3 regions of the Paenibacillus sp. p3-SID867 genome follow, and region 3 is predicted to be linked to each of the others. Evidence: riboswitches for the same ligand, from Rfam matches in the RefSeq annotation. Region 3 holds a riboswitch; each other region holds the start of a gene.
What was found. A riboswitch is a leader RNA that binds a small molecule or an ion and turns the genes downstream of it on or off. The one in region 3 is predicted to bind cyclic di-AMP.
Positions count from the first base shown of each region.

Region 1: it holds a riboswitch for cyclic di-AMP, as region 3 does, so the genes downstream of both, M4D81_RS33490 (C40 family peptidase) here and M4D81_RS24630 (universal stress protein) in region 3, are expected to answer to the same signal.
Region 2: it holds a riboswitch for cyclic di-AMP, as region 3 does, so the genes downstream of both, M4D81_RS31395 (resuscitation-promoting factor) here and M4D81_RS24630 (universal stress protein) in region 3, are expected to answer to the same signal.

Region 1 covers NZ_JAMBDM010000036.1:11,306-21,774, reverse strand. The annotation lists gene M4D81_RS33505 (YwhD family protein) at 1-194, opposite strand, end outside; gene M4D81_RS33500 (M1 family metallopeptidase) at 342-2,333, shown strand; gene M4D81_RS33495 (hypothetical protein) at 2,345-3,172, shown strand; cyclic di-AMP (ydaO/yuaA leader) riboswitch at 3,493-3,632, shown strand; gene M4D81_RS33490 (C40 family peptidase) at 3,636-4,109, shown strand; gene M4D81_RS33485 (C40 family peptidase) at 4,556-5,029, shown strand; gene M4D81_RS33480 (GNAT family N-acetyltransferase) at 5,170-5,670, shown strand; gene M4D81_RS33475 (c-type cytochrome) at 5,832-6,188, shown strand; gene M4D81_RS33470 (4a-hydroxytetrahydrobiopterin dehydratase) at 6,291-6,605, opposite strand; gene M4D81_RS33465 (hypothetical protein) at 6,714-7,007, opposite strand; gene motA (flagellar motor stator protein MotA) at 7,199-7,999, shown strand; gene motB (flagellar motor protein MotB) at 7,983-8,789, shown strand; gene rluF (23S rRNA pseudouridine(2604) synthase RluF) at 8,901-9,602, opposite strand; gene M4D81_RS33445 (ATP-binding protein) at 9,636-10,469, opposite strand, start outside.
Region 2 covers NZ_JAMBDM010000027.1:11,437-21,905, forward strand. The annotation lists gene M4D81_RS31385 (HD domain-containing protein) at 1-520, shown strand, start outside; gene M4D81_RS31390 (TatD family hydrolase) at 618-1,382, shown strand; cyclic di-AMP (ydaO/yuaA leader) riboswitch at 1,588-1,802, shown strand; gene M4D81_RS31395 (resuscitation-promoting factor) at 2,074-3,261, shown strand; gene rnmV (ribonuclease M5) at 3,447-3,998, shown strand; gene rsmA (16S rRNA (adenine(1518)-N(6)/adenine(1519)-N(6))-dimethyltransferase RsmA) at 3,995-4,879, shown strand; gene yabG (sporulation peptidase YabG) at 4,992-5,894, shown strand; gene veg (biofilm formation stimulator Veg) at 6,182-6,457, shown strand; gene M4D81_RS31420 (small, acid-soluble spore protein, alpha/beta type) at 6,692-6,874, shown strand; gene ispE (4-(cytidine 5'-diphospho)-2-C-methyl-D-erythritol kinase) at 7,053-7,907, shown strand; gene purR (pur operon repressor) at 8,017-8,844, shown strand; gene spoVG (septation regulator SpoVG) at 9,028-9,312, shown strand; gene glmU (bifunctional UDP-N-acetylglucosamine diphosphorylase/glucosamine-1-phosphate N-acetyltransferase GlmU) at 9,423-10,469, shown strand, end outside.
Region 3 covers NZ_JAMBDM010000013.1:159,187-169,655, forward strand. The annotation lists gene M4D81_RS34870 (winged helix-turn-helix transcriptional regulator) at 1-65, shown strand, start outside; gene M4D81_RS24595 (MerR family transcriptional regulator) at 253-726, shown strand; gene M4D81_RS24600 (hypothetical protein) at 710-1,147, shown strand; gene M4D81_RS24605 (glycoside hydrolase family 11 protein) at 1,457-2,098, shown strand; gene M4D81_RS24610 (formylglycine-generating enzyme family protein) at 2,326-3,168, shown strand; gene M4D81_RS24615 (TetR/AcrR family transcriptional regulator) at 3,375-3,992, shown strand; gene M4D81_RS24620 (glycosyltransferase) at 3,989-5,248, shown strand; gene M4D81_RS24625 (TrkH family potassium uptake protein) at 5,330-6,724, opposite strand; gene M4D81_RS24630 (universal stress protein) at 6,776-7,441, opposite strand; cyclic di-AMP (ydaO/yuaA leader) riboswitch at 7,551-7,699, opposite strand; gene M4D81_RS24635 (TetR/AcrR family transcriptional regulator) at 7,878-8,510, shown strand; gene M4D81_RS24640 (ABC transporter ATP-binding protein) at 8,507-9,361, shown strand; gene M4D81_RS24645 (fluoroquinolone export ABC transporter permease subunit) at 9,358-10,080, shown strand; gene M4D81_RS24650 (hypothetical protein) at 10,067-10,469, shown strand, end outside.

The DNA.
Region 1 (10,469 bases), on a different contig from region 3:
ATACCCTTCTCCACCTTACTCTTGGCATGCATGGCCCCAATATCCACTCGGGCCTCGCCATTATCGATAATGACGGGTGACAGACTGTTCAGATCGATGGAGCCTGATCCAAACCCTTTATGCTTACTCTTGCTATTAATAATATTCAAAGCAATCGGTTTCTTCGCACCCTGCTTCTGCTCTTCATTCTCCACTGCTGCCGACCTCCTATATCAGAGCCGATCCTTACGTATCAGCTGCTAAATTGATAACCATGTCCCAATAATTTTATTTTAACTAATAATCCCCCAAAAGCAAACATATACATGCACTAGATGCTTGTCAACGGGAGGTTGTTCGATATGGTCCCACCACGTGCCAAAGTCTTTCTATCATCCCTGCTTGCCCTAGGTTTGCTTGCAGGATCGATGCCGATATTTCTGAATCCAGGGTCCTCAGCGTCTGCTCTTGCCCCAAATGCGGGCAAGCCCTCCGCCTCTGCCGTGGAGAAGGCCCCGCTCTCACCGCCTAAGGTGCAGCCTAATATTCCCGCTCCGGCCTTAAGCGACCGGCTGGTGGAATATCATATGGATGTTCGGTACGAGCCTGAGGAGAACAAGCTTAAGGGCAAACAGACACTCACTTGGACTCATCCAGGCAAAAAAAGCGTAAACGAGCTGTACTTTCATCTGTATCCCAATGCTTTTGCTTCCAATGATACGACTTTTATGAAGGAATCAGGCGGCAGGCTTCGTTCCGATCCCATGCCAGATGACGGATACGGCTCCATGACCATTACCAGCGTGAAAACAACCGAAGGACTGGCCCTGACCCATCGCCTTCAATTTGTTCAACCCGATGACGGCAACATCAAGGATCACAGCCTTGCCAAGCTAAGGTTGCCTAAACCCATCAAGAGCGGGGAGAGTGTTACCATTCATTTGGAGTTCGAGGTGGAGCTTCCCAAAATATTTGCCCGCATGGGAACCACCGAGAATTTTATTATGGCTGGCCAATGGTTTCCGAAAATTTCGGTCTATGAACCGACCGGTCTTCGCGGAAGAGCAGAGGAAGGCTGGAATCTTCATCAATACCACGGCAACTCCGAATTCTATTCCAACTTCGGCATTTACAGCGTTCGCATTCGAGTGCCCGAAAATTACATTGTCGCCGCGACCGGATTCCCTACCAAGCCTGCCCAAAAATCAAACGGGGAAAAAATTTATCAGTTTTACGCGGATGACGTGCATGATTTTGCCTGGTCGGCATCGCCAAACTTTGTCACGGCAGAAGAAGCATTCTCCGCACCTGGCGTACCTGGCGTCCGCATCAAGCTGTATCTCGATCCAGCCCATAAAGACTTAAAGGAGCGTTACTTTGATGCCGCCAAGTCGGCACTCGCTTCGTTTGGAAAATGGTACGGAACCTATCCGTATTCCACGTTGTCCATCGTCGTACCGCCTGAATCGGGCAACGGTGCAGGCGGCATGGAATACCCGACGCTGGTCACAGCCTTCGGTGCCAAGAACGATTCGCCGGGATATGAACTGGAGCGGACCGTTATTCATGAGATCGCCCATCAATATTTTTACGGAATGATTGCAAGTAACGAATTTGAGGAAGCGTGGCTGGACGAGGCCTTTGCGACCTATGCAGAAGAACGAGTGATGGAAAAAGAATACGGGATTACCTCCAATACGGCGGCTCAGGGAGCATCCATTACTTCCCCTGCACCGCTGAAGATGGAATCCTGGAAATACAGCTCTCACGAAAACTACGCACTGAATGTTTATACGAGGGGCAAGCTGGTGCTGCAAGGCATCGAACGGCAGGTCGGTCCACAGATGATGGGCAAGATTATGCATACCTATGCCCAGAAATACCGTTTCAAGCATCCAACCACATCTGACTTTCAGAAAGTCGTCGAGCAAGTAAGCCAAACGTCCTGGCAGTCGTATTTTGACCAATATGTATATGGAAGCCAGATGGCGGATGTCGCCATCGACGTGATCAAAACCAAAAATAAAGGCACGGCTGAAAATCCTCGGTATGAGTCCACGGTTCAGATTACGAGCAAGGACGGGGATATCACCGATGTGCCGATCGTGTTCGCCTTTGAGGACGGCAAAACGGTGGAACGAACCTGGAGCGGCAAAGACGGAAAAGTTGCTTACACCCTGGAGTACAGCTCTCCGCTCGCCTGGGCCATGGTTGATCCGAAGTACTCCATCGTCCTGGAGAATAAACACATTAATAACTATATGAAGGCAGGAATGGATCCGACGGTGGTTACACGCTGGAATCTCAGTATTACCAAGCTTGTGGAGACGCTGTTCGGCAGCCTGTCATGGTGAGGGGGGAGCACATGAAAAGTTACGCAGGCCAAGGGTGGATCAGTGTTAAAGACCAGCTATACGTCTTGATTCTGCTCTTCTTATACCGTTTGCTGTGGGGATATTGCCTGTACCGACTCGTAAAATCGGCAGTCGTCCCCCTTCTAATGCGATATCCGGATGCCGCTCCTAACGAGCTCAGCCGTCTTTTATTCTTCTACGAGGGCGAGATGAGCCTGTCCTTGAGCAGCACAGTACACACCTACGGATGGCTTCTGGCCGGTTTGCTTCTGATCCGGATGGTCCTCACCCCGCTCATTCGGGCCGGCATCTTCTACAACCTTCACCAGGAAGCCAAGGGCGAGCGCGGTTTATTCTTCTTCACTGGCATGCGGAAACTGTGGAAACCCGTAACGCTATTCTATCTGGTTGAGCTTATTCTCACCTTCGCGCCCGGTTACTGGATTCTGCCCAAAATCCTCCCGATTCTGCTGAATGGAATTCAGGAGCCTGTACTGCTGCTTCATGCACTGCCCTATGCAGCTGGCTGGTTCTTGTACGCCTATCTGATCCGCCTGTTTTTGCTCTATATGCAATTTGGCCGTACCGGCGATTCCAGCATGATCAGCTCTATCCATGCGCTCTTCCGCCGCTTGGGCACAGCAATGCTGTTATCCATCACCATCGGCGGATCCGCCTGTGTCATTCTGCTGCTCCTGAGCTCGGCCTCGCTCTTCTGGGCCGGGTTGATCGGCTTAATTATTCAGCAGGCCTCTTATTTCCTGAATGGACTTTTCCAAATTTGGGCAATGTCCGCTCAATATCATTTGTGGAGAGATTCCTGCTCACAGCATCCTTAATGGTTACAATTTGGCACCTAAAATAATGAAACACGCTCGCGAATAAGCTGTAATCAGAAGCGACACGTTTCTATCCCGCGCTAGATTTTACAGAGAATAAGAGTTCATTTATCCTTAATATTACAAATTTCTGAACGCCATATTACAAAAAAACCTGTTCCCTTAAGATGGGGACAGGTTTTTTTGTTTAAAAATAATGTTTCCTCGTTTGCCAAATTGTTAATACTCTGCTAAAATAACGAATATGTTAGTAACAACTTTGTCATCTTTACTGTAACTTTTATGTTGGAACGTCAAACGTCAATGAATGGGTTCATCAACATTTTAAGGAGCCGAATTCCCATAACGATATGGGAAGCGGGGGATCCGTTTTGGGTGAATTGATCTCGCAAGAGAGGGATCATAGGGGACCTTCAACCGAACCCTTAAGCTAACCTCGCAGGCAATGGAAGGAGCTTTTGTTTTGAAAAAGAAGTTAACGGCTGTTTCTCTAGGCCTCGCACTCGCACTCACATTAGGGACCGGAAGCGCTTTCGCCGATTCCAAATTAAATACTGCAATCAAACCAGCCATTGGTGTTTCTTACAAAACAGGTGGAACTACAACGAATGGATTTGACTGCTCCGGATTCACCAGCTATGTTTACAAGAAGCTTGGTCTTAGCCTGCCCCGTACGTCTGCAGCTCAATACAAAGTAGGTACGGCCGTATCCAAGAGCAAACTGAAAGCTGGCGATCTCGTGTTCTTCAACACATCCGGTAGAGGTGTATCTCATGTGGGTATTTATGTCGGGAGCGGCAAATTCGCTCATTCTTCATCTTCGCGCGGTGTCATTATCAGTCCTCTGAGCCAGAGCTATTACGCCAACCGATATGTAGGCGCTAAGAGAATTATGAGTCAGAATACGTACAAATCTGTAGCTGTGAACTACAATTAATGTTGGAACTTAATTGACTTACTCTTACAAGAAAGCCCTGGGTTTATGAGATTGTGCCGATCTCATCCAGCGGCTTTTTTCTTTTGTTGATTGTGTGTATACCTTTATAACGTTCAGCACAGCAAAAAAGTTCCCGCTTTTTCGAAAAAAAATGAAATTTATTATACAAGTTCACTTCAGTTCCACTTCGCTTCGCCATGTCTTCACATCATCTATCCTTTATTTACCCTTCTCTCTCGTCATTAAACACCCATTTTGGAAAAATATTGATTTTCCTTGGTGCTTCGACAGTTAATGCTATTGAAAAATAGCGAAATCCATCAAGAAATAATTGCCAATCTCGCTTGCGGTCTGATAGAATGGAGCAGTAACAACTTTGTCATTAATGTAAGTGCTTTAATATATAGATTGCTATGCCTCCCGGCAACGAAAAGGAGCTTTCCATGCTGAAGAAAACATTATCGACAGCAGCCCTAAGTATCACGCTGTTGTTCACTTTGGGCGTTGGCAGCGTGTTTGCTAATGGTGCGCTGGATCAGGAAATCGATAAGGTTCTAGGTACAAGATACAGCTACGGTGGTACAACCACGAGCGGATTTGACTGTTCCGGCTTCACCATGTACGTTTACGCTAAACTCGGTCTAAAGCTCCCGCATCAATCCGGCTCTCAATTCGACATGGGGACAAGCGTGTCCCGTAAGGAGCTGCGCGCTGGCGATTTGGTGTTCTTTAACACATCGGGCCAGGGCATCTCCCACGTCGGCATTTATGTCGGCGATGGCAAATTCGCCCATGCTTCCTCCAACCGCGGCGTGGTTATCAACCGCCTGGCAGAGGATTACTACGATCAGCGATACGTCGGTGCAAAGCGTATCATGAGCGATGATAAGTATGAAGAGTCGGTCGGTGAATCATCCTAAGCTGTAGAGGCTAATCTTCCCTATACATACTGCTTGCCCGTTAAAGGAGCCCTTACCTCTCTTTTGCGGGCTTTTTTGATGCGACTTGGATGTTCGTAATATGATTATTATTTTATGCAGACGATAGGAGGACTTCGCAAATGGATGCCACACCGATTACATTTCACACCGTAGTCATGCGTGAAGAGCACGCCGAAGAAATATGCGCTTGGGCCTACCCTCCTCCCTATAATATCTATGGCTTTCTTCCCTGGGAGCAGATGAAAGGGCTTGAGGTGGAGTTTGGCGATCCGGACATTCGCCAGAGACAGTACCTCTCGGTACTGGATGAGCGGGAGGCCCTCTGGGGATTTGCCCAGCTGTTTCCGATGCATGAGGTTACACGAATCGGACTTGGCATGCGTCCTGATTGGTGCGGGCGTGGAATGGGTAAACGATTTATGCAGACGATTGTCCGGGAAGCCAGACGGAGGCGGCCTGCCGACGAAATTGACCTTGAGGTAATGACCTGGAATGAGCGAGCAATCCGCGCTTATCAAAGGTCAGGCTTTCACATCACCGATACGTATGAGCGGCTTACGCCAACGGGCAATGCCCTTTTCCACTGTATGGTGTATGAGCCCCCGACAAATGAGGAATAGTAATCTTTGTCTATATGAAAAAGCACAATTTTGTGTACTTTTTATGAAGCCGCGCCGTATAGTTGCTTTTTTTGTCACAACTGGCTATGCTGTCTATGGATGTTGGTTTATAATGGAGACAAGTGCAAAAGTGCAGTATACATAGAAGGGACGATATGACGATGCAAAAATGGATCATGAGCGGATTGTTCTTCGTCGCATGTGCGTTGGCTATCGCGCTGATGTTTACGCTCCCAGGTAAGGAACAGGTAGCTCAGGAAGAGAAGCCGACCATGCCGGAAGTGACTCTCGATGCAGCCGCAGCGGAAGCCACACTGAAAGCAAGCTGCATTAGCTGTCACGGCGACCAACTTCAAGGCGGCGCTGGACCGGCTTTGAATCAAGTAGGCGGACACATGGATGCGGACGCGATCTTCAACGTTGTAACCAAAGGTCGTAAGGGAATGCCTTCCTTTAAAGACCAACTTAAACCTGAAGAAATCGCAAACATCGCGCTGTACCTTGCTGAGAAAAAATAAATCAGCTTATACGCAAAACACGCTTGCACCTGGAGTTGTTCCCGGTGCAAGCGTGTTTTTTTACATATTCGGGACCTCTAAAGGGACTCATGGTCTCCCCTTCTATTGTCCCGCCTTGCCATCCTTCGAACGACTCTTCTCATAGGCTTCGTTAAACTGCTGCGCTTCCTTAATATCCACAGCCGTAATGCCACCGTCGTCCCAAGAAGTGAGACGAAGTGTAACGACTTTATAATCTATGGTGATGTAGGGGTGATGTCCGAAAGCTTCCGAAATAGCTGCCACTTCATCAACAAAAGCGATTCCCTTCATGAAGGAGGAGAAGGTATACTTTCGTACAATCCATCTCCCTTGTTCAAATTCCCAACCCTCAAGCTTTTCCAGATGAGCCTCTACTTCTTGCTGCGTATAAAGCATCTTTTATCTTCCTCCCCGAAAAAAACCTATCTTAAAGCCGACTAACCGTAATATGGGCTATCTGTCATCTATTCTATTCTGCCCTGTATCTGTTGATAACTGGAGTGATTACACAAGGGCCACAAAAGCCAACTCTTCTTCACCAATCAAAATATGTATTCGATGGTTCGTCTGATCATGCATGACCACGCCGCTGCCAACATTAATCACCGGCTCTGTGCCCAGCGCATAGAACAAATCCTCTGCCAGCGCCTCATGAACCTCATTTTGCTCGGCTTCGCCCAAATTGCCCCAATCCTCAGCTTCCATTTCAAAGAAGACATAGCTGTCAGAAATTCGCCCAACCGCCTCGGTCAGTTCTGCCAGAATTTCGCCATAATCCCTTCCGTGTTTAACGCCCATCTTAATCACTCCTTTCCTTGCCGTACTTAGCTTCATTTCCCTTCCTTCCATTATACCGGAAATTACAACTAAAAAAAAAAGCCCGACCTGACGATAAATAGGATAACGCCCCACATAAGGGGCCCGGTTCTCCATGAGAGCCGTTCTGACGAATGGATTCGTTATTTTATTTCTCACGGATGAGGTGTGGTATGGAAATTTCAACAATTATAGGCTTAATCCTCGGTATCGTCGCGGTACTGGTGGGCATGATTCTTAAAGGTGCCTCCCTTCTCGCTTTGTATAACCCGGCAGCCTATCTAATCATTCTTGGCGGTACGGCAGCAACTTTATTCATCGGATTTCCGCTATCCGAGCTGAAAAAGGTTCCGAAGCTGGTCAAAATGACCTTCATGAAACAGAATTTGATGGACAAGACGGACATGATCAAGCTGTTTATGGAATGGGCTTCGATCACACGCCGTGAAGGACTTCTGGCTCTGGAAACCAAAGTTGATGAAATCGATGACAGCTTCCTGCGTAATGGGATGCGCATGATCATCGACGGCAACGATCAGGAATTCGTACGTGACGTTTTAATGGAAGATATTAATGCCACCGAGGAGCGCCATCGTTCCGGTTCATTGATCTTCTCGCAGGCCGGCATGTATGCACCTTCCCTCGGGGTACTCGGAGCCGTTATCGGTTTGATCGCTGCACTGTCCCACATGGAAGATATGGGCGAACTCGCTCATGCTATCGGGGCTGCGTTTATTGCTACCCTGCTCGGTATCTTCACCGGTTATGTTATCTGTCACCCGATTGCGAATAAACTCAAGCGTCTGTCCAAACGCGAGGTTGAAATCCGCCTGATGATGGTAGAAGGCCTGCTGTCTATTCAATCCGGTGTATCCACCATTGCAATCAATCAAAAGCTCTCCGTGTTCCTGACACCGTCCGAACGGGCTGAGCTCAGCGAGAGGGAGGCTGGTGCTAGTGAGCAAAAAGACTAGGCACGAGCCGCATGAGGAGCATGCCGACGAATCCTGGCTTCTTCCTTACGCAGACCTACTGACCTTGCTTCTGGCCCTGTTCCTGGTGCTATACGCCATGAGCGCGACAGACGCACGCAAATTTCAAGAAATGAGCGAAGCCTTCAGCGTTGCTCTCACTGGCGGGACCGGCGTGCTGGATTACAGCAAAACGGAATCCAGTGATGATCCGCCCAATATCAAAGATCATAAAGCGACATCCCCTTCCGTTCCCGCAACAACACCTGACCAACGACGTGCAGAGCTGATGCGTCAGGAACAACAGGATCTGGAGAAGCTAAAGAAGCAGCTCGATAATTATATTAAAAATAACGGTTTAACCTCGGAGCTCAGCACCAAGTTGAACCACTCCCAGCTTGTCATTACGATACGGGATAACGCCTTGTTCCCTTCCGGCGAAGCCGTTGTGAAACCGGAGGCCCGCAAATTGGCCAAGGCAATCTCACAAATGCTTCATAAGTTCCCGGACTATGAAATTATAGTATCCGGACATACGGACAATGTGCCAATCTCTAACAGCCGATATCCGTCGAATTGGGATTTAAGCTCGGATCGTGCCTTGCAGTTCATGAAGATTCTGCTCACCAACTCGGAGTTGGATCCTAAACGGTTCATGCCGATCGGTTATGGTGAATACCATCCGATTGCCGATAACAACACCGCTGCTGGACGAGCGAAGAACCGCAGAGTCGAGGTTTCCATTATACGTAAATACCAGGATAGTGCGACCTTTACCAGCGTGAATGAATAACTCAAAAGGGAACGGCCCCTACAGACTATAACACACAATAAACAACCGATGCATCTGGTCTCCAGATCCATCGGTTGTTTTTGTGTAGGGTTATAGATGTATTTCAGCCTGCTACTCGAGCCTATAGTTTAGCAGCCGACCAAGCTCTTCCTTTTCCTTCTCGTTAAGATCACGCCAAGCGCCAATGCGTTGACTGCCGAGACGGATATTCATAATCCGTATTCGCTGTAATTTACGGACCTCATAACCAAAAGCGCTGCACATTCTGCGGATTTGACGATTTTTCCCCTCTGTCAGAATGATTCGGAACACTCGGTCGGACATTCGAGTGACCTCACAGGGCAGCGTCATCTCACCTAAAATCTTGACGCCGCTGGACATCCCGCTAAGGAAGGATTCCGTTACCGGGCGATCCACCGTCACAATGTATTCTTTCTCATGTTTCCCCTCGGAGCGAAGGATCTTATTGACGATATCCCCATCATTCGTCAGCAGAATCAGCCCCTCGGAGTCCTTATCTAATCGTCCGATAGGAAAAATACGCTCCTTATGGCCTACGAAGTCTACAATATTGCCCTTAATATGCGGTTCGGTGGTGCTTGTAATCCCGACCGGCTTATTAAGAGCAATATACACATGCTTCTTCTTATCTTGAAGCGGCTTTCCCTGAATCCGGACATCGTCTCCTTCTTCTGCCTGGCTCCCAAGGACTGCAACCACGCCATTGATGGTAACCTTCCCGCTCTCCACCAGTTTGTCCGCTTCTCGCCGTGAGCAATATCCCGTTTCACTGATAAATTTATTGATTCTCAAGATGCCATCCCCTTATCTGTAACTACTTCTTGCTTATCTCTCAATCGCATTCCGCTGAACCGCAGGCAGAACTATACTCACCTTCGTTCCCGCTCCCACTTCACTCTCGATTTCCATCATACCCCGGTGGCCCTGAATAATACGCTGGCTTACCATCAATCCCAGCCCTGTGCCCGTTTCCTTATTCGTAATAAACGGTTCGCCAAGATGCGGCATCAGATCCTCCGGAATGCCTTGCCCTTCATCCCGAATGTCGATTTGGACCCATTCACCCTTCGGCCTTGAAAGCTCAATCCAGATCCTGCCGCCATCCGGCATCGCTTCAATCGCATTCTTGAGCAGATTGATGAACACCTGCTTGAGCTGGTTCTCCTCACAGTGTACGTAGGTTAGTGCTTCAGTAAACTTCAATTTGAACTCGATGCTGTACAAATGGGCTTGGCTGTCGAGGAAAGAAATGACATCTCTCAAAATGATTCGTACATCCCTCTCTTGGAAATGAATCGCCTGCGGCTTCGCTAATATCAGAAATTCACTGACAATCAGATTAATTCGATCCAGCTCCGACAGCATCAGATCAATATGGTCCGGATTGACCTTGTGGGTCTGCTGCTGAAGCTGCAGAAATCCACGGAGGGTCGTCAGCGGATTCCGGATCTCATGGGCAACGCCGGCGGCCAGCTGGCCAACAGTATTGAGCTTCTCCGAACGTCGCAGCAGCTCCTCGATGCGATTGCGTTCCGTCACATCCCGAGACACGCTAATCATGGAGGTAACCTCACCGTTCTCATCGCGCACCAGCGAGGTGCTGATGCTGACCTCAATAGCGCTTCCATCTTTGTGAAGGCGGACCGTCTCCACTGGAGG
Region 2 (10,469 bases), on a different contig from region 3:
ATATGGTTTCCGGTTCATGATCGAACCGCTTCCTGCGTTGTTTTCGGGGGATATCGGGGTGAATCAATATCTGCGCCTTGATGAAGCTCTGATCCAAACGGCCTTTCTGCAATGGACGGAGGAGGAAGATCCTCTTCTTAGCGAATTATGCGGCCGTTTCATGCACCGAAAGCTCTACAAATATGTAGAAATCGACAACATCGATCTGGAGACCATCGACGGGATACGCCACGCATTCAGTGCCGTGGGATTGCATCCGGAATATGACCTGGAGATTGATTTTCCAACGGATCTTCCTTATGATAAGGTTCATTCCGATATGCCGCTTAACGAGAAGCAAATCCTGCTTCTGGATCGGCATGATGAGCTGAAGGAAATCTCGGAGGTATCCGATATTGTACGCTCGATCAGCGGCATTCATAAAGGACGGTACCATCTTTATTATCCGGAGGAGAAGGTAAGTCCGCTACTGGCTCAAATGCCGGAGAAGATAGCCAGTGTTTTCAAACAACAACATTAACCTAGGTGGAATACAGAAACGTTGGGTTTATTTGCAATTTACCCAGCTAATGGAAGATATACGACACAGAAACGACAGGAAGGAGAGTGTGGATTTTATGTTGTTCGACACGCACACTCATATGGATGCTCCCCAATTCGACGAAGACCGGGAAGAGGCAATCCAGCGGGCGCTCGAAGCCGGCGTGACCCGGATGATCAATATTGGATTTAACCGGGAGACGATTCCGACTACGATGAAGCTGGCAGAAACTTATGATTTTATATATGCAGCGGTAGGCTGGCATCCTGTAGACGCCATTACCATGGAGGATCATGACCTGGATTGGATCGCCTCTTTGTGCAGTCACGAGAAAGTGGTGGCTATAGGAGAGATCGGTTTGGACTATTATTGGGATACGTCTCCGAAAGAAGTTCAGCACCGAGTGCTTCGGCGCCAGATCGGACTGGCCCGGGAATTGAACATGCCGATTGTCATTCATAATCGGGATGCGCATGAAGATATCGTGAGAATTTTGCGCGAGGAAAAAGCCTCCGAGGTGGGCGGTGTCATGCATTCCTTCTCCGGAAGCTGGGAAACGGCCAAAATATGTCTCGATATGGGATTCCATATTTCGTTTGGCGGGCCGATTACCTTCAAAAATGCAAAGCAGCCCAAAGAGGTTTTGGCGCAGGTTCCGCTTGACCGATTATTGATCGAAACGGACTCCCCTTACCTAACACCTCATCCCTTCCGCGGGAAACGAAATGAGACTGCTTATGTAAAATTGGTGGCGGAGGCGGCAGCCGAAATTAGAGGGTTGTCCTATGAGGAATTGGCCCAAATTACCACCCAAAATGCGCTGGAACGATTTGGTATTTAACGAAAACGAGAGCAAAAGCAATGAAAAAGGGAGCATTTTCGATTAATTAAAGTTTTTTAATCAGAAAAGGCGTTGATATTACAATATTTTAACCTTTTACATGAGAAAATGTGGTTGAATGTTGCTTTACAACCTGCATACAAACAGGATATCATCTTTTCAGTGATAAGAAGCTGCGATGTGCAGATCGCGGCCGAATATTTCATGAACCGTCTCGCTTAATCTCCGAAATTCTGGGGAACGGGGGAACCGATACCGCCGTGCATACTGGTCTGAATGCGCGCAGCTGTATTTGATTTCTTTTTCGGGTCTTTGGGGTGAATTTGAAGGATCTCGCCATGAGCGGGTATCCGGATCTAGGGCGTCTCTCTTACGTCCGAACCCGACAGCTAACTCCGTAAGCGAAATAAGAGGGGAATTCTCGTGCATACCATTTCCATGATTCTAATCATCAGGAAGCCACGTTAGAGCCTCTAGTACTCTTTCAATGGCTTTCTTTTATTTTTGAATAATGGAGAGGGGATCATCATACTCTTGGTAAACAAGGGGTGGTGGTACATGGACGGAAAGACGGGAATTGACGCAGGGTGTAGATAGATAGCAGGGCGCCTTGTGAGAAAAATTGCTATAGTCACGTCAAATGCATTCATGCGTTTACCTAGACGGCGGGACTATGAAGGAGGATGGAATAGTGGGCATTTTTCAACCTGAAGAAACCCATGAATCACAATCATCCAGCATGTCTTACGCATTGAGATGGAAGCATGACAATTTGCGTCAACTGATGTTGCTCGGTGCCATGGGTGCCGTTACGGTATCACTTCTCATATCGTTGGTCGTACATGATCAGGCAGGCAAGGAGGTTCAGCTTGTCGTCGATGGTCGTGTCACCACAGTAGAAACACGTGGATCATTGCTGCAGGAATTGCTGGATGAGCAAGCGATCACGTTGAGTCCCCAGGATCAGATTTCGATGCCTTTAAACGGCGCGATCCAGGATGGAGACCGGATCATCATTGACCGGGCAATTCCAGTCAAAGTTACAGTAGGCAGCACAACCAAAACCATATTTACATCCCAGGATACGGTTGATCATGTACTTAAAGAGGCTGGTATTACGATCCAGGGTGAAGATATAGTACAACCGGCACAGAACACGAAGCTGACCAGCAATATGATTATCGATGTCGTTCGCGTCACGAAACAAAAAGTTAAGGAGACGGAGGATCGCAATTTTCGCGTGATCAAAACAGCCGACCCATCGCTTGAGAGAGGGGATAACCGCGTTATTCAGCGGGGCGAGCCTGGTCTCATGGTGAACCATTATGAGAAGGTCTACCACAATGGCAAGCTGGTTTCCAAGACGAAGGTCTCCCAAGAGATTGAACGCAGAACGAAGGATAAAATCATTGCCGTTGGCACGAAAAAAGTGGAGAAGCCTGTCATCGTCCAGGCGGCAGCCACCGATGTAAAGGCTAAACCGGCTAAATTGTCCGGCACGAAAAAAGTAACGACCGCCAAGGCTGTCGAAAACAACGTGGTTTCTCGGGCAGGCGTTGATTTTAAATACAGCAAGGTATTGAACAACGTGTCGATGACGGCGTATTCCGCTGAGCAGCAGGGAATCGGCACACGCACGGCATCCGGCACACGCGTTACAGAAGGACGCACCATCGCCGTTGATCCTAACATCATCCCGATCGGCTGGTGGGTCTATATCGAAGGCATTGGCTTCCGTCGTGCAGAAGATACGGGCGGTGCCATCAAAGGCAACAAAATCGATGTTTATTATGATTCACTGAAATCGGCCATAAATTTCGGCCGGAAGAGCGGCCGCACCGTTTACGTGATCGGTCCGGTTAAACCTGAATTGAACTAGACGCATGAATTCCAATTTACAATACCATTCTAATGCTATACTATTTAGCTTATAATATATAATGATGAAGAAGAGGGAATATTTCCTCTTCTTTTGTTTTGTTAAGAACGGAGTATATAGGGCTAAGATGGTAGAACCTAGAGGTTGTACAAGCCTGTTTTCTTGGGAAGGAAGAGAACAAACGCATGATTAAAGAAGTGATTGTTGTGGAAGGCAGAGACGATACCGTTGCCATTAAAAGGGCCGTAGAAGCGGATACGATTGAAACGGGCGGCTCAGCGATCAATAAACAAATCCTGAAACGCATAGCGCTTGCTCAGGAGCGCAGAGGCGTTATTATATTAACCGATCCTGACCATGCAGGGGAGCGGATCCGCAAAATTGTGGATCAGGGTGTCCCTGGCTGCAAGCATGCCTTTATTCCGGAAGCGGATGCTACCCGCAAAGGGGATATCGGCGTAGAGAATGCCTCGCCGGAAGCGATACGGCGTGCGCTGGAGCGGGTCCATACCTCCTTTGAGGGCGGAGAGAGCCTGATCAGTCTGGAGGACATGCTGGAGGCAGGATTATCAGCCCATCCGGAGGCGGCTGCAAGGCGTATGACGATGGGAAACCTGCTCGGGATCGGATATTGCAACAGCAAGCAATTCCATAAACGATTGGCCATGTTTCAAATATCGCGGGAAGAATTTCTGGCCGCACTTGCACAGCTGGAAGAAGGGGGCGTAAGCCAATGAATCGGATCGAGGATATATCAACACCAAGACGGACGAAGGAGATCATCACGCGGCATGGATTCTCCTTCAAGAAGAGTCTGGGTCAAAACTTTCTCATCGATCAGAATATATTGTATAAAATCGTGGAGGCTGCAGGACTGGATGAAGATAAGGGAGCGCTTGAGATCGGTCCTGGGATCGGTGCGTTAACCGAGAAGCTGGCACAGACGGCAGGAACCGTCACCGCGGTCGAAATTGATCAGCGCCTGATTCCCATCCTGCTGGAGGTGCTGGAGCCCTATGAGAATGTGAAGGTGCATCATGGGGATGTCCTGAAGGTGGATCTTCATGAACTGTTCCGTCAGGATTTTGCGGGCGTATCGAAGGTAAGTGTGGTTGCGAATCTGCCATATTATGTGACGACGCCGATTCTCATGAAGCTGCTGGAGGAGAAGCTGCCGCTGGAGAACATCGTGGTGATGATTCAGAAAGAAGTGGCAGAGCGGATGGCGGCCGCACCGGGAAGCAAGGATTACGGCAGCCTTAGCATTGCCGTTCAATATTACAGTGAGCCTAAGCTGGTCTGTATTGTGCCGCATACGGTGTTTATCCCGCAGCCGAATGTCGCTTCGGCCGTTATTCGCTTGGCGGTCCGGGAACAGCCTCCTGTCCACGTAGAAGATGAAAGCTTCTTCTTCGAGGTGGTCCAGGCCTCTTTCGCACAGCGGAGGAAGACGATTGCCAACAATCTGAAGAGCCGGTTCTTTCCGGGAGAAGGCCGTGAACGGCTGGAGCAGCTGCTGCAGGAGGCGGGCATCGAGCCTTCACGGCGCGGTGAGACCCTTAGTATTGAAGAGTATGCCCGGCTCAGCAACATATTGTACAACGCGGATATTCGCTAATACAGCCATTAGAGCGCCCATAGACCCGAGGAGGGTCTCGACGCGATAAATTGATGTTTCCAAGAACCAATAGTCACAGTGGCCCATACCATAGGGTAGGGGTGATGTTGTGATGAACTTGGGAGACTTGGTCGTTCGTAAATCCTACGGCGGCGATGTAACGTTCCGGGTAGAAGGCATGCGGCAAAATAACAATATCGTCATCAAAGGGACGGAATTCCGGTTACTGGCCGATGCTCCCGTTGATGATCTGGTCACGGTCCCGCATCCCACCTTAAGCGAACGAACAAAGCAGGCACAGATCAAAGCCAATGAGTCGCTCGACCGCCTGCAGAAGCACAGACAGGAGCAGAGCGAGCGTCAACTGGCCAGCCTGCGCAATATCGAAGGCGGTCAGCTTGCGGATAAAGGATATTTTGACGTGCCGGGCAAAGTGCTGCATTTGGATGGGGATCCCCAATACCTGAAGAAGAGTTTGACCTTGTACAATCAGCTTCGGGTCCCAGCGGAAGGCCATTATATCAATGAGTCGGGGATGGCCGATTCATTATATCGTCTTCTTCCGCGGGTAAGACCTGATATCGTGGTCATTACAGGTCATGATGGAGTTCTGAAGAGACGACAGCCATACGATTTATATAGCCTGGACAGCTATAAGAATTCACACAACTTTGTCACGGCCATTCAGGTAGCACGTCAATATGAGCGGAATCTGGATTCCCTGGTCATTGTGGCCGGGGCGTGTCAATCGCATTTTGAAGCGCTGCTGCAGGCAGGAGCCAATTTTGCCAGCTCGCCGGGGCGGATCCTCATTCATGCGCTGGATCCCGTCTACGTTGCCGCCAAGGCAGCCTATACGTCGGTCAGGGATACCGTGAACATTCATGATGTCGTTCATCATACGATCAGCGGCAGCCAGGGCGTGGGCGGAATCGAGACGAGAGGCAGCTACCGGATCGGTCTGCCCAAGCTGCAGGATTTGTCCACATTGAAGGTTACGCCTTCGGTCAGTTAGGCTCATACTGTGTTCTGAAAGACGCTTATCGGCCGTTGAAGAAAGACTCGAGAAGAACCCCACAAGCTGGGGTTTTTTATTTTTTGTTTCAATTCTTTAAGAAAGTGTCAAAAAAATACATAAAGCTTGTCAATTTAGCACATATTAAAGCAAATGCACACGAGAAATACAGGGTCAAAAAAAATACGTTGACAATATATTTTTGATGCTGATATAATTAATGTTTTTGAATTGACAAATGACTGAATCTTTTGTATAATGGACAAGGAAAGAGGTGGTCGTCGACAATGGCTAAAAACGCGCTGTTGGAAATCAAACGCAGTCTCGATGCCCATTTAGGGCAAAAAATTACGCTTCGGGCTAACGGTGGCCGTCGGAAGACCGTCGAGCGTACTGGTGTTTTGGAAGAAACGTACCCTTCTGTTTTCATTGTGAAGCTGGATCAAGACCAGCAAACTTTTAAACGTGTGTCCTACAGTTATGCCGATATTCTGACCGAAACCGTGGAAATCATGGTAACCGGTGATGACAACGAGATGCGAATCACCTATATCAAGTCATAACGATATGTCATGAGAGAGCAGTCTCCACTTACAGGGAGGCTGTTTTTTGTTGCCATCGAACCGGGGAGAATGACAAGCGGAAGTTGAACACATACTAAGGCTGCGCGAAGCCTTCTTTATCCGTTCCATATGCGGTGATGGAGGTTAAGCTTGCAGGGGATCGTAAAAGGTCACTGCATCGCGCCGGATGCTGTTCATGCCATACTCAATACATTTTCCAAGGAGGCGGGATTGATGAGCAGGAGAAGACGAAGCATTATGTCCGATCAATTGAAGACCGAATTGGCTAAGGAATTGGGATTCTACGATACCGTGGAAAAAGAAGGCTGGGGAGGCATTAAGGCCAAGGATGCCGGCAACATGGTAAAACGGGCGATTGAGCTCGCCGAGCGGGCAGCCCGCAAATCCGATCTGTAAGAGAAAGACCATAACGCGGCAGGGGCTTCCGGTTAAGCGGAAGCCCCTGTTTGTTTACCTCCATCAAACGGTCCCATGACTTCAAAGCCTGAGTTTGTTAATATAGAGGCATTAGATGTTTTTCCTCGAATATGTTAAGTTCAAGCATATGGGAAAAGCTAAGGATAGGTGAACGTTCTTGAAAATATACGAAAAAGCACCGGCCAAAATCAATTTGATGCTGGATGTACTTCATAAACGTCCTGACGGCTTTCATGAGGTAGAGATGGCCATGACGATGATCGACCTCGCCGATCGGCTCGAAATGTCCGAACAGAAGCGGGACACCATCATCATCACCTCACAGGCAGGGTACATACCGCTGGACGAGAAGAATTTGGCCTTTCAGGCAGCAAGACTAATTAAAGAGCGCTACGACGTGAAACAGGGTGTACATATTCACCTGGACAAAAAAATTCCCGTTGCCGCTGGGCTGGCAGGAGGCAGCAGTGATGCAGCGGCAACGCTGCGCGGCTTGAACCGCCTCTGGGGACTGGGTATCCCCCAGGAGGAGCTGCTCGCGCTGGGCGCAGAGCTCGGCTCGGATGTGCCGTTCTGCGTAACGGGCGGCACCGCACTGGCGACAGGGCGCGGCGAGGTACTCACGCCGATCCCGAACCCGCCGCAGTGCTGGGTGATCGTGGCGAAGCCGCCGATCAACGTGTCGACGGCGGAAGTGTACGGCCGTTTGCGCAGCGATCAGATTCAGCGCCATCCATCGGCAGAGCGCATGGTAGAGGCGCTTACGCAAGGCAGCTTCCAGCAGATGTGCCAATCGCTGGGTAACGTTCTGGAGGAGGTTACCTTGAAGATGCACCCGGAAGTTCAGCAGCTGAAGGAAGGAATGCTGAAATTGGGAGCTGACGGCGCGCTCATGTCCGGAAGCGGTCCTACGGTCTTCGGCATGGTCTCCAAGGAATCCAAGGTAGCCCGGATTTACAATGGCCTGCGGGGGTTCTGCAAGGAAGTGTATGCCGTTCGCCTGCTGACTTAGAAACGGTTATGTTTGACAATTCGGGGTCGAATTTCAAACAAAGTTGTATAAATACGTACAAAGGTGTTATATTTAACATATAATATTCGGATTTAGCGAGGAACCCTAGGTGAAAAAATTAAAACGAAGCGAACGATTGGTCGATATGACCCAATATTTACTATCTAAACCGCATACGCTGATTCCGCTGACGACGTTCGCCGAGCGATATGGAGCAGCCAAGTCATCCATCAGTGAGGATTTGGCGATTATTAAGGACGTGTTCGAGAGCGAGGGACTCGGAGAACTTCAGACCCTGGCCGGCGCAGCGGGAGGAGTCAGATACATTCCGAAGCTGCGCAAAGATCATGCCCTACGGTTTGCGGAGGAGCTGTGCCAGCAGCTCCAGCAATCGGATCGGATTTTGCCGGGCGGATATTTGTACATGTCTGATCTGCTTGGACAACCTTCGCTGATGAACGAGGCGGGCAAGATCATTGCCACGGCGTTCGCCGACCGGGATATCGATGTGGTCATGACCGTGGAAACCAAAGGGATTCCGTTGGCCTATGCGACAGCGGCTCAACTGAACCTGCCGGTCGTACTAGTTCGCCGGGACCATCAAGTGACCGAAGGGTCGGCCGTAAGCATCAATTATGTGTCGGGCTCGCACAAGAGCATCCATACCATGTCATTATCCCGCCGGGCGCTCAAGGAACGCTCCCGCGTGCTGATCGTGGATGATTTTATGAAGGCAGGCGGGACCATTCAGGGAATGGTTGATCTGCTGGGTGAATTTAATGCTGAAGTCGCAGGTGTCGGTGTGCTGGTAGAGTCGGGAGCGGTGGAAACCGAGGAAAGACTTCTGGAGGACTATATTTCACTGGCCATCTTAAGCGATGTGGACTCCAAAACGAAGAGAATTACCGTCAACCCTGGTAATTATTTCGAAAAATAGAGTTGCGATATTTGTCGATATAATAGCGTTTTCATTCGAATTAGCCCGAAGTCTGTCGAAAATATCACATTCTAAAAAAAATTCCTGTTTTTAGGACATTTTGTATTAGAAAAAAGAAGGATTTCTGGTTTGCTGTGTGGAATTATACACCAAGTCTCTGATGGAAAAAGGTGGTGAACACATATGCAAATTACGGATGTCAGACTCCGCCGTGTTAACTCTGAGGGGAGAATGAAGGCAATCGCATCCATTACCATCGATAATGAATTTGTCGTTCACGACATTCGCGTCATCGACGGAAACAATGGAATGTTTGTTGCAATGCCGAGCAAACGCACTCCTGATGGAGAATTCCGCGACATTGCCCATCCCATTTCTTCCGGTACTCGCGAGAAAATTCAATCGGCTGTATTGGCCGAGTATGAGCGAGCGGCTACTGAAGAAGAAGTGATTGAAGAAGGCGCTTAAGATTTACAATTGGGGTTCAAGGAAAAGAGAGCCATACCTGTGGCTCTCTTTTCTTTTTTTGTAGAATGATATATATTCAGTAGTGAGTTCAAGAGGAGGAGGCATGGCCCTTGAAAAGATTTGCTATTGTGCTCGCCGCTGGGCAGGGCAAACGTATGAAATCCAAACTATATAAAGTGCTGCATCCTGTTTGTGGCAAGCCGATGGTCGGACATGTATTGCAAACCGTACAACAGGTAAACTGTGAACGCAGTGTTGTGGTCGTAGGCCACGGCGCGGAAGCGGTTCGCACCTATCTGCAAGACGCAGCCGAGTATGTACTGCAGGAGCAGCAGCTCGGAACGGGTCACGCCGTGAAGCAAGCCAAGGAATTACTTGGCGGCGAAGAAGGCTCCACGATTGTCATTTGCGGGGATACTCCTCTGGTGACGTCCGAGACACTGGAGAATCTTTTGAAGCTGCATGAGAGCAACAATGCGGCCGCTACGGTGCTTACCGCGCATATGGATAACCCGAAAGGCTACGGCCGGGTCATTCGAGGCGAGGATGGCAGCGCACTTCGGATTGTTGAGCAGAAAGATTGCAGTCCGGAAGAGGACGCCGTCACTGAAATTAATACCGGTACCTATTGTTTTGACAATAAAAAGCTATTTGCTGCACTGGACAATGTAACCAACCAGAATGCGCAGCAGGAATATTACCTGACCGATTGCATCGGTATTCTGAAACAAGCCGGCGAGACCGTGCTTGCTTATCAGACCGATGATTACGCGGAATCGATTGGCGTCAACGATCGTCTGGCGCTGTCGGAAGCCGAAGGCTTCATGAGAGAACGCATCAACCGCACGCACATGTTGAACGGTGTTACGATCATTGACCCGTCTTCAACCTATATCGGAGCTGATGTTAAGATTGGTTCAGATACCGTGCTCTATCCCGGCACCGTCCTGAAAGGGAATACGGTGATCGGTGAAGATTGCGTGATCGGACCGGATACCGATATCGAGGATTCCGTTATTGCGGATGGTGCCAGCGTCAAACATTCGGTGCTCAGCAGTGCTGAAGTCGGTTCTCGGACCTCCGTAGGACCGTATGCTTATCTTCGTCCAGGCGCCAAGCTGGGGGATGATGTAAAGGTGGGGGACTTCGTCGAAGTG
Region 3 (10,469 bases):
ATTCGATGAGTGAGTGGGGGAAGAAACACATCCTATCTGAATGTGAGATATCAGCCCCTAAATAGTTAGCCGTGGACAGGGCAGATGATCTCGTTGACGCGGGGGCGAAAAGGGCAGCAATGGTGAGCGAAACAATTGAGACTAGCATACTGGATATCATATGCCCTCATGCCAACAATTGCTTGATTGCTCTGATAATAAAATTACATTATGACTTGACATTGGAGCTTACTCCAATGTTATTTTGGATACATGAAAAAACTTTATTCTATACAAGAAGTTTCGCAGCTGCTTGGGATTCCAAAGGATACGCTTCGCTACTACGACCGGATAGGAATCGTATCACCGTCCCGTGAAGACAATCGGTACCGCAGGTATTCGAAGAACGACCTCATCGATTTGATGAATATCCAAATCATGCAGTATGCGGACTTCACGCTTGACGAGATCAAGGGAACGTTTGGATTCCACAGGAAGGAGAATGTAGACCCTGCTTATTGCCGTGAGGTTGCTTTGTTCCTCGATGCCAAGAATGCAGAAACGCGCAAGAAAATGGCCCATCTGGAAAAGGTCAGTCAGTTGCTCGACGTAGCAGCAGAAACGCTAAGGGACTTTAATCATGAAAGCGACCAACGGCTGGCAGAAATCGTTCGCGAGCTTTACCGCTCTATTCACAAGAAGGAACCGGAAATATCTGAGGAGGGATGTCATGGTCATCAAGGTTAGGAATTTTTATTTTTTGACGGCCGGCCTTCTGGCGATACTGTTTGCCTTCACGCACGCATGGAACGGGCAATCCACTGTGCTGCCAGTGCTCCATGTGAGTGCGATAGCGATGGACACCCAAACAATATTCATGTATGTATGGCACATCATCACGGCGGAAAATCTGATTTTCGGCTTTATCTTCATTTTTATGTCATTCCAAAGTGAACGATCAAAGACCCACTTCGCCGCCTGGACCATCGTATCGCTTCTGCTCGTCCGGCTGCTGGTCATTCTTGGTATCACGGCATTACAAGACATATCGGCGCTTAGGGATACGTTAATCGATTCCATTGCGATCGTAATCTATGTCATCTTCATCATAATGGGTATAAGAAGGAAGCCGAGAGGGTTTGGAGGTCAGACGAGCGACAATTCATGAAAAGACTATCCATTCATCGGGTGGAACAAGGGAAAAAGGATAAGGGGTATATTACTTTTGTGAAGTAGAAGGGACTGTCGGTAATTTACCGGCAGTCTTTGTTTTATGATCTATCCGCCCTCGCAAGTCCCTAAAATTGTAAAAAAATCTAGATATCATATTTAATTTGCTAAGTGTTTTGAAAACGTTATCATCCTATAATTTACTTGGAAAGGAGGTAAAAGGAAAAAAGGATAAGAAAAATCGCATGCTGAGCACAGCCAAGAAAATCAACGCAAGGCACAATTCAACAATATGAGGAGGTAGATTATGTTTAAGTTTAAGTTTGGTAAGAAAATGATGACGGTTATTCTTGCAGCTACCATGAGTTTTGGTATGTTTGCAACAACCTCAAGCGCAGCGACCGACTATTGGCAAAATTGGACCGATGGCGGCGGAACGGTGAATGCTGTTAACGGCTCCGGCGGTAATTACAGCGTGACATGGCAAAATACCGGAAATTTCGTCGTCGGCAAAGGCTGGAATACCGGATCGCCTAACCGAACGATTAACTACAATGCCGGCGTCTGGTCGCCGTCCGGCAATGGGTATTTGACACTCTACGGATGGACGAGAAACGCACTCATTGAGTATTACGTCGTAGATAGCTGGGGTACTTATCGACCTACCGGAACATATAAAGGGACAGTGACAAGTGATGGAGGCACATACGACATCTATACGACAATGCGATATAATGCACCTTCCATTGACGGAACACAAACGTTTGCCCAGTACTGGAGCGTTCGACAATCGAAAAGAGCGACTGGTGTCAACTCCGCCATCACTTTCAGCAACCATGTGAACGCATGGGCAAGTAAAGGAATGAATCTGGGGAGCAGCTGGTCTTATCAGGTGTTAGCAACAGAGGGTTATCAAAGCAGCGGAAGCTCTAACGTAACGGTATGGTAGCCAATCGCCATCCGTAAACTCAACTAACGGACACGGAGGGGAGCATCTCTTAGGGAAGCGGAATTCGGCTATCCGATTGACCATTCCCTTCGTTTTGCCCTAAGTCCGGATACGTTGCGGGCCGTTTTTCGCGGAGATGAACGGCCTTCGACGTAACGGGGAGGCAAGTTGCGGGCAGGCAACAACGGATTATCATTTTTTGTATTAGCTTAAAGGAGATATTATCAATGAGAAAGCTAATAATGTTCCTTTTAATAGCAGCAATGGCTGTGATCGGCGCTTGTTCGCAAGATCAGCCTGACAAGAATGATGATTTTGTATTGGTGAAAGGCGGGACCTTTAAGAACAACCAGTCTAACTACGCTGATAAAAAAGAAGCCTTATCGAACTTTTACATCGGCAAATATGAGGTCACCCAAAAAGAGTGGGTGGAAGTTATGGGCAGTAATCCATCTGCATTCAAAGGCGACCTTTTGCCAGTTGAAATGGTGAGCTGGTATGACGTTGTGGAGTATTGCAATCAAAGAAGTATACAGGAGGGCTTGAATCCGTATTACAACATAGACAAGGTGAAAAAGGATGCGAATAATAGGAACGATAACGATAATATCAAATGGACCGTCACGATCAATGAGGGAGCTAACGGTTACCGGTTGCCTACAGAAGCGGAATGGGAATACGCTGCGGGCGGAGGTCAGAATAGCAAGGGTTACATTTATAGCGGAAGCAATAATGCCGATGAGGTCGCATGGTATTGGAAGAACGCCGGAGACAAATACCTATCTGGGGATTGGAACTGGCCTATCATAGAGAGCAATCAGAATAAAACAAAATCGATCGGTACCCGGAAACCCAACGAGTTAGGAATCTACGATATGTCTGGAAACGTAAGGGAATGGTGCTGGGACTGGCATGGCGAATTGGGTAGTCCAAGCGGTTCCTTCCGGATAGTGAAAGGCGGCGGTTGGATCGGCGACGTCACCAACAACGAGATATCCTTCCGAGGGAAGTTCGATCCCAATGGCTTTGGCCCCGATCAAGGTTTTCGTGTCGTTCGCGGAGAAATATGACATTTTGTTGTCATGTTTCTTTTTTTATTCCGGATTTAGTTTGTGAAGTTGGTGTTTATCCGTGAGTCTTACCGCAAGGTGGCCGCTGATTTCCTGGCTTGATGCAAGCAAGTCACCACACTATTGACCAGGTGGTCAATATGTAATACAATTTGGTCAAATGAGATTGACCAGGTGGTCAATCGGTGGAGGTGGCGTACAAACCAATGGAGCCAGATAAAAAACAAACCATTTTGCAGGCAGCTTTAGTAGAGTTTTATCACAAGGGTTATGAAGGAGCTTCAACCAATCAAATTACCAAAGCAGCTGGCGTATCCAAGGGGATTTTGTTTCATTATTTTTCGGATAAAAGAACGTTGTATTTAACGGTGGTGGATGAATGCTTAAAGCACTACTACCATTCACTGACTTCGTCACCTATGGATCTCTCCGAGGATCTGTTTCAGGCGATAGAGCAATTATCTCAAAAAAAGATGGATGTATTTAAAAGTGACCCCATCAGGTTTGGATTTATGGCTAAAACATTTCTGATTATGCCGGAAGAGCTGAAAGCGGATCTTCTGCTCAAACAACAACAGATGAACGAGGATTCCATACACCTCCTGGCAAGCAGGATCGATCAGAGCCGTTTTAGGGAAGGAATCGATCCCAAGCAAGCTATCGAATTCGTATTGCTTTCCCTTGAATCTCTAATTACGAAGCAAATGACCAAACGGTACGACGAGAAATCTACAGGAGAACTCGAGGCAAGTGCGGCTTTAGACACAAAACCCTATTTGGACATATTAAGGTACGGCATTTATCGTAAGGAGGGAAAAGAGTGAAAATAAAGTTGCTCACCATCGGAACAAGGGGAGATGTACAGCCGTTCATTGCCCTTGCTCGAGGTCTCCAGAACAACGGACATGACGTGGTTATATGCACATCGCAGGATTTCGAAGGCTTCGTTCGAGGGCATGGTGTCGGTTTCGCACCAATACGGGCAAATATCATGAAACTAGCGCAATCTGCGGAAGGGAAACGCATGCTGGGCAGCAATCCCTTCGAGATTATGAAGCAGATGAAAAAGCTTATATATCCTATGATGCAGCAAATGCTCGATGACCTGTGGACCGCTTCTCAAGATGCGGACTGCCTTATCTACCATCCCAAAGCATTCGCTGGATATGATATTGCCCAAAAGCTGAATATTCCCGTATTCGCGGCTCATCCGATTCCGATCATTGCACCGACAGGCGCTTTCACCAATCCCATTTTACCTGTCACCATCAGGAATCGATGGTTAAATGAAAAAAGCTATCATCTCAACCGTTTCATGCTGTTATCCTTTAAAAAATTGATGAATACATGGAGAAGAGATACGTTGCATTTACCTCCACGAAGTCTATTCTCCGATGATCTGCACGTAAACGGACGCGATATTCCGGTGCTTTACGGTTGCAGTCCTTCGATTATGCCATTTGATCCGAAATGGAAGGATCGCGTCTGTATGGAGGGGTTTTGGTTTCTGGAAGATACTGATTGGGACCCACCAAGGGAGTTGGAGTCTTTTATCGCGTCAGGATCCCCGCCAATCGTTATCAGTTATAGCAGCATGCCTCTAAAGCATCCGGATCATGTGCTCGAGATGACTATGCAGGCTTTACGACAAACGGGGCAACGCGGCATCATTCTGGTTGGCTGGAGTGGAATGCAAGTATCCGGGAATGGGGCCGAGAACATCCTGTGTATACAGGAAGCACCGCATGCATGGCTGTTTCCGCGAGCTGCAGGCGTTATTCATCATGGTGGAGCAGGGACGACAGCGGCCGTTTTGAGAGCAGGGAAGCCGATGACCATATCCCCGTTCAATGCGGATCAGCCTTTCTGGGCCAAGCGTATGAATGAGCTAGGTGTATCGACCAAGCCGATTCCTGAAAAATCAATGTCTGTAGCCAGTTTGGCTGAGCGAATAGCGGAGCTAACCAGTCATTCAACATTGTCAGCCAATGCAATGGCACTATCAGACCAAATTTTAGAGGAGAGAGGTGTTGATCGAACTGTAGAATTTATTGAGAGACGGTTGCATGATTACTATTGAGAGAATTCCTTTAACAAGGGATATGTGTACCAAAAGTTAAAGTATTAATGGACAAGAAAATTCTTGATTGGGAACCCTGAGTTACCCAATCAAGATATGATCTTCCGCGTAACCAATTTTGGAGGTGCGTTTTTTTTGAGCCAATGCATAAGCGAGCGTTAAGGGACCCAGACGGCCGGCAAACATCGTTATCGCTACAATGACTTTCCCCACGGGGGACAATTCACTTGTCAATCCCATCGACAAACCGGTGGTGCTAAATGCTGAGGTCGCTTCAAACAACACTTCCAAGAAATGTTCTTCTAGCATTCCTTCAGAGATGGTCAGCAACAGGGAAACGCCCAGCACGACCACCAAAGAACTCATGACAACGGCCAAGGCGCGCATAACGGTTTCTCCTGCTATTTTGCGCTTGAAGGCATGGATTTGACCACCCCCGCGAAAGGTTTGGATCGTAGCTAGGATGAGTACAACAAGCGTATTGATCTTAATACCGCCCCCTGTTCCTCCGGAGGCAGCACCGATGAACATCAGAATAATAATGAAAAACTGAGAAGCCGCCAGCATGCTGCCGATATCTATCGTGTTAAACCCCGAGCTTCGAGGCGTTATGCCTTGGAAAAAAGCAGCCAGCACTTGTTCGCTTTCGCTCAATTGGCCAAAGGTTGACGGATTCCAGCTCTCCAAAAAGTATATAAATAGAAAACCGAGCAGGGACAGCGTTCCTGTTCCGACTAGGACAACCTTGGAGTGAAGCGAAAGCTTCTTCCATGAACGTTTTTGGAATACATCCACAATGACTATATAGCCGAGACCTCCAATGATGAATAACAAGACAATCGTAATATTGACGATCGGATCGCCGACAAAGGGGGTAAGGCTGTCAGACCACAGGGCGAATCCGGCATTGTTGAATGCCGAAACGGAATGGAAAAGGGCGTAATAAGCTGCCTGTCCCCACCCGACGTCCTGTTGCCAGCGGAGCGTGAGGATAATCGTAGCCAAGGCTTCAAACGCGAATGCAATGAGTACCATATACATGGACAATTTAACCAAACCTTGTGCCGAGGTCGAATGCGTGGTTTGCTGAATAATCATTCGTTGCTTCAAGCCAATTCTCTTCCCCAGAACAATGGCAACCATCACGCCAAAGGTCATAAAGCCGAGCCCGCCAATTTGAATCAAGATCATGATAATGACTTGTCCAAAAGTCGAAAAAACACTACCGGTATCCAAGACAACGAGCCCGTTTACGCATATTGCTGAGGTGGCTGTAAATAAAGCATCCAGCAGACCAATTGACCTCCCGGTGGAGGAAGAGTAGGGAAGCACGAGCAATGTGGTCCCGATTATTATTAAAGTGAAAAAGACAAGCATGATGAGTTGAGGGGGACTCATATTTTTTTTAAGCTTGTTGATAAACAACTCCATTGTGTTAGGAGCGGAATGTTGTGTATTTCGATTGTTTGCATTCATAAATGTTCTTTTCACAAGTTCCACCCCCATTCTTTATTGATCGCTGCGTTCTCATACATTTCTCTGTTTTGTAAAAAAAGACGAGTCTACCACTTTCCCGTGACTTATTTTCAAGTAGTGGATGTCGTGGTCTGTTTTTATTTTCAGCACGCCGGTGTCAAAATCGGTATTTAACTCTTTGAAAAATAGACCTTCGGCTATTGGATCGCCCCCGGATTCCTTACTGCCAAGCAGATAATGAGAACCATCACTGTAAACAGTGACTCGAATTCCCCGTTCATGGGTGTCAGCTATTGGATCATCCATCCTTTGAACCGCGACAATGTGTAAATCCGTTTCGCCTATCTGGTTTAGGAGTTCGTTAACAAACGAACCACGCGTAATTTCCTGCCATCGCGTTTGACCGGATTGTCCGATGATTAGCTGGGTAATTTGATGATTCTTGGCGGTTTCCGCTATGATTTCTGAAGCCTTGCGATCTTCATTCGTTTTGACAATGAAGGTTGCCCCATACTCGTTGCATTTCACTTGCCACTCAGCCATATACCTTTCTTGTGCCTGATCTAACTCACCTTCACGCAAGGGTATAACGCTCAACACAAACAGGGGGCACTTAAGCAGTCTGGCTAATTCGCCGCCTCGACGGATGAGACGTTCTCCGTTTGGACCGTAATACACGCATACCAGTATCTTTTCATTATTAAGCAGAATAATCATTCCTTTCTTTTCTAAGCACTACAGCGTTAACAAAAAAGGCCAGGAAGCAGAGACAGTTCTGCTTCCTGGCCTTGGTTGTACGGATCATGGACAAGTCAAAGTAGTAAGAGTGTTCTCTCCCAAGACGCTGACGAGGTTAGCTGTCGGATTCGGGATTGAGAGTTCCCGTTCCTTCTTATCCAGAAAGAATTCACCCCTAAAGCTTAGTCGCTTTGTTGGTTCCCCCGTTCCTCATAGAGGATTAAGCATTTATGCGTATGAAATTTATCGTAATAAATATTATGCTAAAACATGCTGAAAGTAAACAGTTACCGATAAGTAAACAACATCATATCAAATATATTGACAAACGGGACTTTGGGGAGTACTTTTATGAATATAAAATAAAATTATTCACAGAATCACAAATGGCCTGATTAAGGATGTGAAGTGCAACATGCCCAAAAAATTCTCGGACGAAGAACGTGAATGGATACGCCAAAAACTGCTGACGGAGGCACGCCATCATTTCGAAACGGCGGGCCTTCGCAAAACGAGTGTTGAAGATCTGACGAAGGCCGCCGGCATTGCCCAAGGCTCGTTCTACATGTTTTTCGGATCGAAAGAGGAATTATATTATGAACTGATTCTGGAGGAGGAGCAGCGAATTCGCAATGCCGTTCTGGATTTATTCCCTCCTGAAGAGGTCTGCAGTAAGGAAAGCATTAAACGGTTTCTCTTATATTCACTTAGGATGATGGACGAGAGCCCGATGCTTCGGCAGATGATGGATCGCGGGGAGATGGAGCTGTTGTTCAGGAAATTGCCGAAAGACTTGCTGGAGCGTAACTTTACGGAGGATCAAGACGCGCTCTTGCCTGTGATTACGGCTTGGCAGAAGGCTGGCATTTTACCTGGTACGGCACCCGAATCCATCGTGGGCATGATCAGATCCTTGGCACTGCTTACGCTGCACCAAAAAGAGATTGGAGAGGAGCAATTTACATCTACGATCGAATTGCTAGTCGAGTTATTATCTGCCGGTATGCTTGCGGTGTCTAATACGCCGAAGGGAGATGGAGCGTTGTGATCGAAGTAAGAGGGCTTCATTACACGTATCCGAATCGGAAAGAGCCGACCCTGCATGGACTTGATTTTGTCATCCCGCCTGGCGAAATCTTTGGCTTTCTCGGCCCGTCCGGCGCTGGTAAAAGTACGACGCAAAAACTGCTGATCGGTGTCCTGAAAGGTTATCAAGGAAGTATAAAAGTCATGGGCAATGAAATCAGGGATACCGGTCCCGATTATTATGAGCGAATCGGAGTAGCTTTTGAATTCCCGAACTTCTACAGCAAATTTTCGGTTCTCGACAATTTAAAGCTCTTTCGTTCCCTTTACAAGGGGAAGACGGAGGATCCCATGAAACTGCTGGAACAAGTCGATCTAACAGATGCCGCGAATATGAAGGTTTCCATGCTATCCAAGGGCATGAAGATGAGGTTGAATTTCTGTCGGGCGTTACAGCATGATCCAGAAATCCTATTTCTGGATGAGCCTACATCCGGATTAGACCCGGTCAATGCCCACCGAATGAAAGAATTGATACTTGCCAAAAAGGCTGCCGGTAAGACGGTTCTACTAACAACGCATAATATGCAAGCGGCAGAAGAACTTTGCGATCGGGTAGCCTTTATCGTCGACGGTGAAATCAAATTAATCGATTCACCCAGAGAGTTGAAACTTCGTAAGGGAAGAAAGGAGGTCCGAGTCGAATACAGTAGGGATGGCGAATTAAAGGGGGCGGTATTTTCTCTGGATGGCATCGGTGAGAATAACCAATTTCTTAAGCTGATACAGGATTATCCCCTCGATACCATTCATTCGCAAGAGGCCTCGCTCGAACAAATTTTTATTGAGGTAACGGGGAGGCAGCTTGTATGAAGGGCCTAAGCTTATTTGTATTCGATCTGCGTTTCCAGTGGCGCCACGGATTCTATTGGGTTTATGTGTTTGTCTGTACCTGTTATTGGATACTGCTCCGATTCGTACCCGAGGCCTACCAGGAGACAACAGCGACTGTGTTGACATTCAGCGATCCCGCAGCCCTGGGGCTTATCATGGCAGGCGGTATGGTCCTGTTGGAGAGGGACCAGGGCGTCCACGATCCGTTGTTTGTAGCGCCGGTACACATTCGGGAATATTTGCTGGCGAAGGCTGCGTCTCTGTCAGTGTTATCCCTTGCGGCAGGATGGGTGATTCATATGGCGACCGGCAGTCTCCCGGAATATCCGCTTGCTTTTTCTGCTGGTATTGTCTTAACATCAACCTTCATGACCTTGCTGTCGATTGGTGTGGCGGCACGCCAACGGACGATTAACGGTTTTATTCTGATGGTGCAGGTCTACGCGCTGCCATTCATCCTTCCATTGTTTAGTTTTCTTCAATTGTGGCATGAAGACCTGTTTCTCGTCCTTCCGACCGAAGGAACTCTCCGGTTACTTGTGTCTCCCAGTGACGGCTTATCCATTGGCAGCGTTCTATATTCCATATGTATTCTGTTGATTTGGAACTTTGCGGCTTACATCTGGGCGCAGCGATCCTATACCCGACATGTGTTGATGCGCGTAGGTGAAGGAGGGGGCATTAATGGAGAGATATAGAGCCCTCGTTATCATGGATCTACGGCATGCGTGGAAGGATCCCGTTCTGATGGCAGCTATGTTCGGTCCGCTGCTACTTCTGTTTCTATCGAGGTTTGGATTCCCGGTTGCCGTTAATTGGCTCGATATAAACTATTCGTTTCATTTGGAGGCGTATCGCGGCTTTGCGGCATCGCTATTGATTGTTACGATTCCCATGCTGACAGGAATGCTCACCGGTCTCCTTATTCTCGATGAACGCGACGAGAATGTGATTGCATATTATGCGGTTACCCCACTAATGCGTAAAGGTTATTTGCTATATAGAGTGACGCTTCCTTTTTTGTTATGCACCGTATTATCCATTCTATATCTGTCTTTTTCGACTTTATCGGATATTCACTGGGCTC